2 regions of the Bacillus sp. DJP31 genome follow, and region 2 is predicted to be linked to the other one. Evidence: predicted binding sites of a transcription regulator. Region 2 holds the regulator's gene; the other holds the start of a gene.
The links. Region 2 encodes LexA, which represses DNA repair genes until DNA is damaged. Its sites were predicted from a motif close to CGAACATATGTTCG; they were not measured.
Positions count from the first base shown of each region.

Region 1: a site for LexA is predicted at 4,246-4,259, ahead of uvrB (excinuclease ABC subunit UvrB). Genes of this name have one in related genera too.

Region 1 covers NZ_JBMERO010000012.1:126,182-133,587, reverse strand. Annotated here, with positions in the region: gene ACOI1C_RS13110 (HD-GYP domain-containing protein) at 1-437, shown strand, start outside; gene ACOI1C_RS13105 (TM2 domain-containing protein) at 667-1,005, shown strand; gene ACOI1C_RS13100 (M48 family metallopeptidase) at 1,015-1,785, shown strand; gene ACOI1C_RS13095 (multidrug resistance efflux transporter family protein) at 2,020-2,940, shown strand; gene ACOI1C_RS13090 (D-alanyl-D-alanine carboxypeptidase family protein) at 3,060-4,142, shown strand; gene uvrB (excinuclease ABC subunit UvrB) at 4,335-6,317, shown strand; gene uvrA (excinuclease ABC subunit UvrA) at 6,321-7,406, shown strand, end outside.
Region 2 covers NZ_JBMERO010000001.1:154,539-161,944, forward strand. Annotated here, with positions in the region: gene tkt (transketolase) at 1-96, opposite strand, end outside; gene ACOI1C_RS00830 (DUF896 domain-containing protein) at 204-440, opposite strand; gene ACOI1C_RS00835 (YneB family resolvase-like protein) at 515-1,159, opposite strand; gene yneA (cell division suppressor protein YneA) at 1,164-1,487, opposite strand; gene lexA (transcriptional repressor LexA) at 1,648-2,271, shown strand; cyclic di-GMP riboswitch class I at 2,471-2,554, shown strand; gene ACOI1C_RS00850 (response regulator) at 2,618-2,974, shown strand; gene ACOI1C_RS00855 (YjcZ family sporulation protein) at 3,132-3,233, shown strand; gene glnA (type I glutamate--ammonia ligase) at 3,398-4,732, opposite strand; gene ACOI1C_RS00865 (MerR family transcriptional regulator) at 4,766-5,167, opposite strand; gene ACOI1C_RS00870 (hypothetical protein) at 6,382-6,945, opposite strand; gene ACOI1C_RS00875 (RHS repeat domain-containing protein) at 6,964-7,406, opposite strand, start outside.

The sequences.
Region 1 (7,406 bases), on a different contig from region 2:
TAAATATTCATCAGGAACTTCTTTCAAAAGAAGGGAAGTTAACAGAAGAAGAATACAATCTGATAAAAAAACATTCCAAGAGTGGTGCGGACCTAGCAAGAGAATTGGATTACCCTGATCATATTGTTGAGAATATTCTATATCATCATGAACGGTTTGATGGAAGAGGCTATCCTAACGGAATAGTAGGAAAAGAAATCCCAATATATTCTAAAATCATTTCACTAGCAGACACCTTTGATGCCCTCACCAGTAATCGTTCTTACCGGAAAGCATTCACTTGCGAAGAGGCACGGCAGATTGTAATAGAAAACATTGGTACACAATTTGCCCCGGAGTATGCCGACATTTTCCAAGCTGTATATCCTCAGATGGCGAATTATCAAGACAAAATAAGTCTCGAGACAGTCGGAATCGCATCACAGAATGTATCATAAACCAAGCTATCTGTAATTTTCTATAATATAAAAAGACATATGAAACCATTACAGGTTACATATGTCTTTTTTCTATTACAATAATACTTTAGGACCTTTGTAGTGGTGATGAAGTGTAAAATCCGACTAATACCCTCCAATTATGACAAAAAATTTAAAAAATCCTATCCCTTTCCATTATCTTAATATAAAATATAAGAGCAAGAAATAAAATATAGGAGGAATTTAGATGCAGAATTTGCTTTCAAAACAAGAACTAACATCAAAAGAGTTACAATTATTAGCTTCTGAAATGGACAAGCGTAAAAAATCTACAGCAACTACATGGTTATTATGGTTCTTTTTAGGCGGCTTTGGTGCACATCGCTATTATTTAGGTAGAATTGGATCTGGGGTTGCGATGACATTGACTTTGGGTGGACTGGGAGTTTGGACATTCATCGACATTTTCTTAATCATGGGAATGATTAATAAGAAGAATTCAGATACTGAAATTCAGATTATACGTGAACTTAAGTTGATGAATAATGCAAGAAATAATGAAGCTGCAGCTAGCTTAGAAAAATAGGGTGATTGGATGAATCCACGTTTAATACATGACAATGAAAAGGGTTATTATACACTTTGTTTAGTGATTAGTATTTTTAGTTACATCGGACTAATACTTTCAGTTATTGGTATTTTTTACATAGTGGCCGGAGTTGTTTTTACTCTATTTATCCACGGGCTTTCAATTGGTCATATTCAAAATAACGGAGTGAAGCTTACAGAGAAGCAATTTCCTAAGATCTATAAAAGAGCGAAGGTAATTGCTGAAGGTATGGGAGTATACGAGCTTCCTAGCATTTACATCATTCAAGAGGGTGGTGTGCTGAATGCATTTGCTACTCGATTCTTTGGACGTAATTTCATTATTTTGTACTCTGATTTTGTAGAAATTGTCGAAGATGGACATGATGCTGAATTAGATTTTGTTATAGCACATGAATTGGCACACATCCAGAGGAATCATATTACCAAAAATCTATTAATCTTACCTGCACTTTGGATTCCATTTTTAGGAAATGCGTATTCAAGAGCTTGTGAGTATACATGTGATCGAATCGCAACTGCTCATATAAATAATTCTTGTGCCGCGATCAATGCACTAAAAATTCTAGCGGTTGGAAGGATTCTATTTACTAAAGTGGATACAACAGACTATTTAGATTCAGCTAGTAGAGAGAATGGATTCTTCGTTTGGTTAAGTCACATTTTGTCAACTCATCCTCCATTGCCAAAGCGTATTAGAGAGGTACAACAGCTTAGTATGTTTCCGGAAATGTATGGATTAAGTAATTTAGGATAGTAAGAGTTAAAAAGGCTTTATGCGATGGTATTTCGCGTGGGCCTTTGTTTTTTTATCTTGTTTCTTAAACCTATCATGCTCAGATTAAAGTGCCTAGTCTCACCTAAAATCAAATAACAAAAAGAGGACAGAGTGTGGTTTTAACTCCCCTAAAGTTCATCTTCAATATATTACATCCCAATTAAATTCATATAATGGAAGATATAGATCTGTCATCTTAAAGGAGAGTCTCTTATGAAAGCAATTCTGATTGGTATTTTATCTTCTGTTTTTTTCGCTATTACATTTATATTAAATCGGTCAATGGAGCTTTCAGGCGGAAGCTGGCTTTGGAGCTCTTCGCTTCGTTATTTTTTCATGGTACCATTTCTAGTTCTCATCGTATTCATGCGAGGAAATCTTTTGGAACTTTTAAAGGAAATGTTGAAAAAGCCATTACCCTGGTTACTTTGGAGCTTTGTGGGATTCGGTTTGTTTTACGGGCCCATCACCTACGCTGCAGCATCGGGACCCGGCTGGCTTATAGCGGGAACTTGGCAGTTTACAATTATTGCCGGTATTCTATTAACTCCTCTTTTTCTCGGGGCTGATGGTAATCGCAGTCGTATTCCTTTTAAAAGCTTACTGTTCTCTTTTATTATTCTATTTGGTATTTTAATTATCCAATTGGAGAATGCAGAGGGTGGATTGTCTCTTCAGCTTTTTCTAACGGGGGTACTGCCAGTCATACTAGCAGCCTTCGCTTATCCACTTGGAAATCGAAAAATGATGGTGTTGTACACGGGAAAGCTTGATACATTTCAGCGGGTGCTAGGGATGACACTAGCTTCGTTGCCAATATGGATTGTATTGGCAACTATCGGACAGATAACGGTCGGAGCACCAAGCACTGACCAATTGGTACAGTCCTTGGTTATAGCGATTTCTTCTGGAGTAATCGCCACCTTGCTTTTCTTTTACGCAACCGAGTTGGTGAAAGATGATAACGGAAAGCTAGCAGCAGTTGAGTCGACTCAATCGACACAACTTATTTTTGCAATGGTTGGAGAGATGTTTTTTCTATCGATTCCCTTGCCTTCAATTGTGTCTCTGGTTGGAATGGTTCTAGTCGTTATTGGGATGTCACTTCATAGTTTAATAGGAAAGAAGCTGTAAGTAGGTTAGTATTATTACTATTTGTCAAAAATTACAACGTATCATTTACAGTCAGAAACACTCTCCTTCATTCGAATATATGGTATCGTATGTGTATTGAAATGAAGCTGGAGGGTACTATGAAGAATATCAAAATGATTATTTTAGTCATCCTATTATTCCAATTCAGTTGGACTTCATCTGCTTCTGCAGAAGAAAAAACGAATATAAACCTTGCTAGTGAGAGTGCGATAGTAATAGATGCCAAGAGTGGCTTTGTAATATATGAAAAGAATAGTGAACATAAAATGTATCCAGCAAGTATTACGAAGATCGTGACGGCGATTGTCGCTTTGGAAGAAGGAAATCCAGAGGACCTTGTCGTGGTAAGTGAAAATGCCCGCAATGTAGATGGAACGAGGGTTTATTTGGAAGAAGGCGAAGTCGTTCCTTTAATCAAGCTTCTACAGGGACTGCTGATTAATTCCGGAAATGATGCAGGAGTAGCCATTGCCGAGCATATGGATGGTTCTGTTGAAGGGTTTGCAGACAGAATGAATTCATTTGTAAAAGAAAAAGTAGGTGTGACGAATACTTCCTTTAAAAATCCACATGGACTTTTCGATGAAAACCATTATACAACAGCCCTTGATATGGCTAAAATAACGAAATATGCCCTAAATAATGAGGTTTTTACTGGAATCATTAGTACGCAATCCCTGCCGTGGAAAGGTGAGAGTTGGGATACCACGCTTTATAACCATCATAGACTATTGCGAGAAATTCCCTATGATGGAATTATCGGAGGGAAAAATGGATTTGTCAATCAATCAGGTTTTACCCTTGTGACTGCGGCTCAAAGAGGAGAAACGAAACTCATAGCTGTCACGTTAAATTCTACTACTAAAAACGGACAATATGAAGACACGATGGCATTATTTGATTATGGTTTTGAGAACTTTGATCCGAGCATGGTACCCAAGGTAGAGAAACCTGTGGAGAAAACAATAACAGTAGAAGAGCCTCAAAATGAAGAAAAGAAAACGAACGAGATGGATAATATATGGATTCACGATGGAATGGGATTTGCTGGAGAAGAGAGTTCTAGCCGTCCTCATTCCAATTTATTGACCATTTTTGTGTCGTTATTCTTCTTCGAAATTCTTGCTATCTTTGCATTCGCTAAAATAAGGAAGAACAATGGTTTCAATTATCATAAATAACAAGTTTTAGGTCTATCCTTATAGGGTGGACTTTTTTTGTTCGGTAAAAAACATCACAACTCTAGGCTACGACTAAACTAGCAAAAAGTTCAGAAAAAACAATCGAATATTCGTTCGCATATTTCTTGATTTCTTTATAAACTAATTGATACAATAGGATACAGATATTATTTATTGACAGGAGGCTTCCGTTTGGAAAATCAGTTCGAATTAGTCTCAGGCTATTCTCCACAAGGAGATCAGCCAAAGGCGATACAAAGGATTGTTGAAGGAATTCATAATAATGAAAGATACCAGACGCTACTCGGGGCAACTGGAACAGGAAAGACATTTACGATTTCAAATGTCATAAAAGAAATTAATAAGCCAACTTTGGTCATTGCTCATAATAAAACACTAGCAGGCCAGCTCTATAGCGAATTTAAAGAATTCTTTCCAAATAATTCTGTTGAATACTTCGTTAGTTATTACGATTATTTTCAACCGGAAGCCTATGTCCCACAAACAGACACATTTATTGAAAAGGATTCATCCATAAATGACGAGATTGATAAGCTACGACACTCGGCCACATCAGCTTTAATTGAACGAAATGATGTTATTATCATTGCCAGTGTGTCATGTATTTATGGATTAGGTTCTCCTGAAGAATACCGAGAGCTCGTTTTGTCACTTAGAACGGGTATGGAGAAGGAACGGAACCAATTACTACACAATCTAATTGATATACAATACACAAGGAACGACATTGATTTCGCACGTGGAACGTTCCGTGTTCGTGGTGATGTCGTGGAAATTTTTCCAGCATCAAGAGACGAACACTGTATTCGTATTGAGTTTTTCGGCGATGAGATCGACCGAATTCGAGAAGTGAATGCCTTAACTGGAGAGATTCTTGCAGACCGCGAGCATGTGGCAATCTTCCCGCGCTCCCACTTCGTTACGAGGGAAGAAAAGATGAAAGTAGCGATTGAGAATATAGAGGCAGAATTAGAAGTAACACTTGCAGAAATGCGTGAGAACAATAAGTTACTGGAAGCACAAAGGTTAGAGCAACGTACTCGTTATGACTTAGAAATGATGAGAGAAGTAGGTTTTTGCTCGGGGATCGAGAACTATTCAAGGCACTTAACGCTTCGTCCATCAGGCTCAACACCCTATACACTCATTGATTTCTTTCCAAGGGATTTTCTCATTGTGGTGGATGAATCACATGTCACTCTTCCTCAAATTCGAGGAATGTTTAACGGAGATAAGGCTCGAAAATCAGTACTCGTTGAACATGGCTTCCGTTTACCATCTGCCTTAGATAATCGTCCGTTAACCTTTGATGAATTTGAAAAGCATATTAATCAAATAGTCTTTGTATCTGCAACACCGGGTCCTTTTGAGATCGAGCATACTCCTGAAATGGTTCATCAGATTATCCGTCCGACTGGATTGCTCGACCCAACAATTGAGATCCGCCCAATTAAAGGGCAAATAGATGACTTGCTTGGAGAAATACATCTTCGTGTTGAACGGAATGAACGAGTTCTCATCACGACGTTAACGAAGAGAATGTCAGAGGACTTAACAAATTACCTGAAGGAACTAGGGATTAAGGTTAATTACCTCCATTCGGAAATTAAGACGTTGGAACGAATCGAAATTATTAGAGATTTACGATTAGGAAAGTATGATGTATTAATCGGAATCAACCTTTTGAGAGAGGGTCTAGATCTCCCAGAGGTTTCACTCGTAGCTATTCTTGATGCGGACAAAGAGGGATTCTTACGTTCAGAGCGTTCCTTAATTCAGACAACAGGACGTGCCGCCCGAAATTCAAATGGTCATGTCATTATGTATGCCGATAAGATTACGAACTCGATGGAAATTGCCATCAATGTAACAAGGGAACGTCGTGAGATTCAGGCTGCTTACAATCAAGAGCATGGGATCACACCAACAACCATTCAAAAGAAAATACGTGATATTATTCGAGCGACTGTCGCGGCCGAGTCAGAGGAAGAGTATGATGTAAAACCTTCATTCGCGAAGCTCTCAAAGACAGAAAGAAAGAAACTGTTTGCTAGCCTAGAGATAGAAATGAAGGAAGCGGCTAAGGCCCTTGATTTTGAGAGAGCAGCCGAGCTACGTGATCTTCTATTAGAACTGAAAGCGGAAGGAAAATAACAAATGGCAATGGATAAGATTGTAGTAAAGGGAGCCAGAGCTCACAATTTAAAAAACATAGATGTCACCATTCCGAGAGATAAGCTTGTGGTCATCACAGGTTTATCTGGTTCTGGGAAATCTTCATTAGCGTTCGATACCATTTATGCGGAAGGGCAACGACGTTACGTGGAATCGTTATCCGCCTACGCAAGACAATTTCTAGGTCAAATGGACAAGCCTGATGTAGATGCAATTGAAGGCTTATCACCTGCTATTTCAATTGACCAAAAAACAACCAGTCGTAATCCTAGATCGACTGTCGGAACTGTTACGGAAATTTACGATTATCTGCGTCTACTATTTGCGCGTGTTGGAAGACCCATTTGCCCCTTGCATGGTGTCGAAATTACTTCTCAAACAATCCAACAAATGGTGGACCGAATCCTTGAATACCCTGAGAGGACAAAGCTTCAAATATTAGCCCCGATGGTGAGTGGTCGAAAGGGAACACACGTAAAGGTCTTAGAAGATATTAAAAAGCAAGGCTTTGTTCGTGTTCGTGTTGACGGAGAAATGCTAGAAATTGCCGACGACATTGAGTTAGAAAAAAACAAGAAGCATTCAATCGAGGTGGTTGTGGACCGAATCGTTGTGAAGGATGGAATTTCTGCCCGTCTGTCTGATTCTATTGAAACAGCCCTTCGATTAGGTGATGGAAAAGTTATGGTCCATGAAATGGATAAAGGAGAAGAGCTTCTTTTCAGTGAGCATCATGCTTGTCCACATTGCGGGTTCTCGATTGGTGAACTAGAGCCAAGAATGTTTTCCTTTAATAGCCCGTTCGGTGCTTGCCAAGGCTGTGATGGACTTGGATCCAAGCTTGAAGTTGACCTTGAGCTTGTTATTCCAGATTGGGATGTTTCTTTAAAGAAGCACGCGATCGCACCTTGGCAGCCCACAAGCTCTCAATATTATCCTCAGCTGCTAGAGTCCATTTGTAATCATTACGGAATTGATATGGACATTCCAGTAAAGGATATCCCGAAACATTTAATGGATCGGATCATGTATGGTAGCAACGGAGAAGAAATTTACTTCCGCTATGAA
Region 2 (7,406 bases):
CATTGGCATTCCAGGATGGCCTGAATTTGCTCTATCAATTGCATCAATTGAAAGTGTTCTTATTGCATCAACAGATAATTTAGCGATATTTTCCATTTAATGTATCAACCTTTCTTTTTTAAAGTATATAAGTGTAATTTATTGAATTATGTATAAACTAGCTTAACTTGTAACGATTATTTAGACAACTAGAATCCGTAAGTCTAATGTAATTTTTTCCTTTGATCTTTACTCTGTCTCAACTTTTTTGGAGTCACATCATTTCCATTTGGGTCAACAACTTTTATAGCATGTAAATGCTCAACCATCTGTCCTCGAAAGGTTTTAATATATTCTACTCTAAGCAGTTTTTGTTCGCTCTTTTCTTCTTCAGTTAATCCAATTTCTTTTGCTTTTTTTGAAAGATGATTAATTCTTGCCATTTTTTCCTGTGATAACATCGTTAGTATACTCCTTTGCTACTGACTTAAACATAATCGTATAATACAAGAAGAACCTGCTTGTATCAAGCAGGTTACTCTAATTCCTTCATATATTCTTTATAACGCCTATGTATAGTAGCCTTTGAAGTAAGGTAACCAAGACCTTTTAATGTTACAGCAATCTCAGAGAATGTTAAATCATTTGCTCTAAGTCTTATTATTTCCTCTACGGGTAAATCTAACTTCCCCCTTCCAGGGCCTCCTTTGTGATTTGTAAAGTTATTGGAAGGTGTATACCCATGATCCATCGCTCGTTTCACGCCTCGCTTAATTTTAAGATTTTGTATGGTCCGTTGAAACTCCTCAACTACAGATACAATATTTAATACCATTGAATCCCCTGCAGATAATTCTATTTCACCATCGTTAATAGCAGTGTACACTTTAATATTCTCTTTAAAAAAAAGGTGGAATAGAGCAAGCTTTGCATTTCCACGACCGAGTCTAGTTTCATCTTGGATGAGTAGTACATTTATATCCTTTACTTTAATTAGCTCCATTATTTCTAAAATTCCGTCCCGGTCAACATCGTAACCACTTGCCTTTTCTTTTATGGAACGAATAATTAGAAAGTTGTTTTTAGCTGCTGATTTTATGAGCTCTTCTTCTTGTCTGTTTAATGAAGATTCTTGTGATTCTTTAGTGGTACTAACTCTAGAGTAGATTACGGCATTCATTCTATTATAATTCTCCATCTGCAACTAAAATCATAGAATCTTCTATGTTATGTTTCTTTACCGGTATCTTGATCTTTAATCCTGCCTTCACTTCGTCAGCATTGATTCTATTTTCATATTCAACCCAGTGAATGAATTGTGCATATGTTAAGGAATGCTGCGATGCGTATTTTTCTGCCAAATCCCAGATTGTGTCATTTGTTGAAACCTCAATTTGTACATATTGATCATTTTTTGCATCACCTGATAAATAAGCAAAGAAAAACACAACTAGAATTGAAAGAATAAATGCTATGTAAAAAGATAGATTCATAAGTTTGATTTTCATTAATAACCCTCCGCACTAGAATATTTGTTCGCCTTTAGTATAATGATATTACGAACAAGTGTTTTAGTCAAGTGGTTTTTTCGAACTTATGTTTGTGTATTTTTTTGGTACATGTTATAATGAATGTAATAATATGGAGACAAAGAGGTGTTTACTAATGATGAAGAAACTATCAAAACGTCAGCATGATATCCTAGAGTTTATTAAAAAGGAAGTAAAACTAAAAGGTTATCCACCTTCCGTTCGTGAAATTGGTGAAGCGGTAGGATTAGCTTCAAGTTCAACTGTTCACGGTCATTTAGCAAGATTAGAGAGTAAAGGTTTAATAAGACGTGATCCTACTAAACCAAGAGCTATTGAAATATTGGATCAGGGGGTTGTTCAGCCTTCTTATAGCGGTTCAATTATTAATGTTCCAATCGTAGGAAAAGTAACCGCTGGTCAGCCAATTACTGCCATTGAAAACGTAGACGACTATTTCCCTATTCCTGATCGTTACGTTTCACCAGATGATAATGTATTCATGCTTGAGATAATGGGAGATAGCATGATAGAAGCAGGCATCTTCGATGGAGACCTTGTTCTTGTTCGCCAGCAAAGCACTGCAAACAATGGAGACATTGTCGTTGCGATGACTGATGAGGATGAAGCAACGGTTAAGCGATTCTTTAAAGAAAAGGACTATTTCCGCTTACAGCCTGAGAACTCTACGCTTGAGCCGATCATTCTTAAAGAAGTATCAATCCTAGGAAAAGTAATTGGTGTTTACCGGACTCTTCATTAAGGGGTATGACGGTCAGAGAAGCTTCAAGCAGATAGTATATCATATCTATTACCTTAAAAAGTCTTGGCTACCTAGCCTAGACTTTTTTGTTCCCCCTTATCTTACCCTACTTTTAGTGCAGACTCTCTCATTCACTAATACATGTCATGTCACTATTTCCAACTAACTCCTATTCACTTCTACAATTCTCATATGTTACTATAAACATAGGGAAATTTTACGAAAGTAAGAGACGCAAAGCAACAGACCTAAAGCATATTGCCATGGTAGCCGAGCTGCACTTTGTTAGTAGAGTTGTAAATATCCCTTTCCTAATTTGCCTATAACATTAGTGAAAGGAATCAAAATGAATAAAACCGTACTTATTGCAGATGATTCCTTGTTTATGAGGACCAGGATTAAAAGTATTTTAGAGCGAAATGGATACGTAATTATATCGGAAGCCTCAAATGGTGAAGAAGCATTTGAAAAATACAAGTTACATCATCCTGACATTCTTCTTTTAGACATTTCGATGCCTAAGATTAATGGCTTACAGGCACTAAAGCAAATTATCCATTATCATTCAGATGCAGTCGTTATTATGTTCTCTGCTTTGGGTCAAAAAACTTTAATTATTGATGCGTTGCAGGCAGGTGCCAAGGATTTTATCGTGAAACCGAATTTCGAACAAATTATTCCTGTGTTAAATAAATTTAATTAAGAGACTATTAGCATCTCAATTTGAGATGCATTTTTTTGTTTCTAATGCGACTCAGTCTATTCCAATCAAATTTAATTATCTAAAATCCATTGCTGTCCAGTTCGAAAATGTCCCCTTATTCATATTCTATAATACCTCGTTAAAAGGTGGTGAGAATATGGGATACAATGGTGGAAATGGAAGTGGCTTTGCTTTGATTGTTGTTTTATTCATCCTTTTAATAATAATTGGAGCTTCTTATGCTGGAGGCGGTTACTAATACGGAACCGGTTCATTTAAACACAGATTAAAGTTAAATATCCGTAATGGCTTATGAAACTCCTGGGAGCACTTGCACCGGTGCTCCTTACACATATATATATATCTTCAGATATAAAATAGCCTTACTACCTAATTCGGTAGTAAGGCTATTTTTTATCTTTATTAATAAATCGACATATACTGTTCGCGTTCCCAAGGGTGAACTTGAGTGCGGAACATATCCCACTCAATCTCTTTTGATTCAATAAAGTGGTCCAATAAATGTGCCCCTAATGCGGATTTGATGATTTCATCCGTTTTTAAGTTTTCAAGAGCATGGAAAAGGGTAGCTGGGAGATCAATAATTCCATTTGCTAGACGCTCTTCTTTATTCATGACATAGATGTTACGATCTATTGCCTTTGGTGGTTGAATCTTGTTTTTAATTCCATCAAGACCGGCAGCAAGTAAAACAGCCATTGCCAAGTAAGGGTTAGCAGCAGGGTCTACACTACGAACCTCAACACGTGTACTTAAGCCACGTGAAGAAGGAATGCGGATTAATGGACTTCTGTTACGAGCAGACCAAGCAACATAACATGGTGCTTCATAGCCAGGAACTAAACGCTTATACGAGTTTACTGTTGGATTAGTAACTGCCGTGAAATTAGGTGCATGCTTTAGAATACCTGCAATAAAGTAACGAGCGTCATCACTTAATTGCAATTCTCCATTCGGGTCAAAGAACGAGTTTACTCCATTTTTAAATAGTGAAACGTTTGCATGCATTCCAGAACCATTTACTCCAAATAGAGGTTTAGGCATGAATGTTGCATGTAATCCGTGCTTACGAGCAATTGTTTTTACTACTAATTTGAACGTTTGTATATCATCACATGCTCTAAGTGCATTTGCATATTTAAAATCAATTTCGTGTTGACCTGGTGCTACTTCATGGTGAGAAGCTTCCACTTCGAAGCCCATTTCTTCAAGTTCTAGTACGATATCACGACGGCAGTTTTCACCTAGATCAGTTGGTGCTAAGTCGAAATAACCACCTGCATCATTTAGTTCTAGAGTTGGTTCACCCTTTTCATCTAATTTAAACAAGAAGAATTCAGGCTCTGGCCCTAAGTTGAAATCTGTATATCCTAGCTCTTCCATTTCTTTAAGCACACGCTTTAGGTTATTACGAGGATCTCCTTCAAATGGAGTACCATCTGGATTATATACGGCACAAATTAATCTAGCCACTTTTCCTTTTTCCGCTGTCCAAGGGAATACAACCCACGTGTCTAAGTCAGGATATAAGTACATATCAGATTCTTCAATTCGGACAAATCCTTCAATAGAAGATCCGTCAAACATCATTTTATTATCTAATGCTTTTTCAAGCTGACTAACAGGTATTTCCACGTTTTTAATGATTCCAAGTAAGTCTGTAAATTGCAAACGAATATACTTTACATTTTCTTCCTTTGTAATACGAAAAATATCATCTCTTGTAAATCTTGTCATATTAATTTCCTCCTCGTTTATGAACCACTATCTCTAATGAAAAAATCTCGACATATCACCTTGTTGCCTCAAGGGTGTACGATTAAATCGTCCAGCCTGAATGAGCTCTGCCTTTAATAGCTTACGAAGTTCCACATCACTTAATTCCTTATGAACAACCTCAACACGAGAATCTTCTTGACTTTCCAGCTGCATCACAACTTGTAGAACCTTTTTAATTCCCGCCATATTGACGCCTTGATCAATCAATTCCTTAATCTCAAGCAGTCTATCAACATCATTAAAGGAATATAATCGACGGTTACCTTCTGTTCTAGCAGGTTGCACTAACCCATGCTCTTCGTAATACCGGATTTGACGAGCAGACAACTCAGTCAAGTTCATAACGATCCCTATTGGGAATAAAGGCATATTACGACGTATGTTGTCACTCACTTCAAACCCTCCTTATGTTTCATACTGCTATTATATTCAATGTAAGATAAAGTGTCAAGTCTATGTTAGGTTTTATCACATGTAAATATATAAATGCATTTACTAATTGATTGAACCTCATTAAGGTTGATCGTAATTTCACCTTAACTTCTTTAGATTCTTATGTTATTACAACTCTAGGTGCTACTGAAATAAGGATTATAAAAGATAATATGATTATCCGTTTCGTTTAACTCAGAACGAAATTCTCCGACACCAATTGTTTTTAAGAAAAGGTCAAATATGTGTCTATTTGGGATTTTCTATAGAAAATCTGTTTTCGAAAAACTTTGTTGCTTTTTAGAATAGGGGTTGATTTAAGGGTTGCCTGACCACTTTTTAGAAAGAAAAACACCAACACGACTACTTATTCTGAGCTAGTGGGATAATCAGTAAAGATAATTGTAATTACATCCTCGATAATTTTAGAGAAGAAGAGGTGAAAATCTTCACTAGAAAATTACTGGTACTATGCGAAAAGGCAACCAACATGCATTCTAAAATGATTGCAGTTGGTGATTAATTTGCGTAGTTAGCACTCCCCTATTGTTTAGTGGATATCAGCAAGGATAATGAATCGGAGCATGAGGATATCGTTCTTTAAAGTAATTGAGCACTGGTTCTAAAAATTCAACCATTCCAATTTTGAAAAAGCAATAAAACGTAAATCAATCATGATAGAGTTTGGAGACTAAAAGTGAAAGTAAACAATCCCATCTTAGTAAAATGGGATTGTTTTTTATTCTTGAAATGACTAGAAATACATTTCATTTCATATTGGGGTTTAGCCGAGATACATGTAATTTTGGGCCACAGACTGTATTTTATTTCCAATTATATACTTTTCTTTTTTTTGTAAAAGTATTTGGTAATCATTTTGGTGAATACTTTTGGGAATTGATAAATCGTACTGTAACAAGGTGTAGTCTGGTACGTTTTTTTATTATAAAAAATAAAATATACCCTAATTGAACAAAGAGACGGAATGTGAGAACTAGTGATAGTGTTTCAAGGTCGTTAACCATCCTTAATGCATCCGTTTTCTTTTTACTGATTGAGTATTAATAAAAAAGGTTCCTCAGTAATTTAACCTATACTGAGAAACCTTTTTAGTTTGACTAAGTTACCCTAGACAAAAAACTGTTCTTCAATCATTCTAGCTGACGCCAAGAATGCTATTCTTTGCTTTTTTTCATATTACTGATTGTATTCAATTTTTTTATAGACGAATCGTAAAGGGTATCTTTACTAAAAATCAAGCTCTCTCTTTTACAAAAATCAATAAAATCTCTATAACCCTTAAAGATTGAATCTAATAACTCCTCTTTTGGTATACTTGGTGACCTTGTTACTTTATTAGAAAATAGCAGATCCTTTATTTCGAAATAAAATTGATGATCTTGGTCTTTTTTAAGGACGAACACGTCACTAGGATAATCTAAAAGGGTAATAGTATACTCATCTTGCGCTGCTTGATCTTTAACAATGTAAGATAAATCGGCCCACGTCTCCAATAAATCTCCCGTTTCATATTGATCGGATAGAATACTTTGCTGATCATACGTAATCTTAACATAGCCAGGAAAATACTCATTCTCTTCGTAATCTAATACCTTTTGGGCAGCTATTTCTGCTAAGGGATGGTCAATAGGTAAAAATTCAATTTCTTCCTTCGTTAAATAACCTAGCTCTGGAATATAATTAGAAACATAACTTTTTAATTCTAAGCCTTTTTTCATATTATTTCCCCTTTTTACTTAAACAGGGTAGGCACTACTAACATAACCTTCACTGCTAATTCTCACTTCGTATTTAATACCATTTACAGTCCAGCGAACATTTACCCCTTTTCCTTTTTTCAAACTACTGTTAATAGTCGTTTTGTTCTTTCTTATAACGGTCATAACAATGTTTTTAATATCACTAACCCTTAAGCTAGGGTCGAACATACTTTTACCTTTGGAACCAGTCCAGTATGAAGGATGATGATTTTTTATAATATGTTGCATTTTTGCTTTAGTAAAATACACTTTTTTACTTCCCACATTTATAGTCGCATTCGCGAAATTTACTGTAGCTTTTTTTGCAGCATTACCACTAACAGCCTTAAAAGTTCTGGAACCAATTTTCAATATTGCTTTTTTTCCAATGTATTGAATTGCGGCTCTAGCTACAGCAGCTCCAATAAAGTATACAAGCA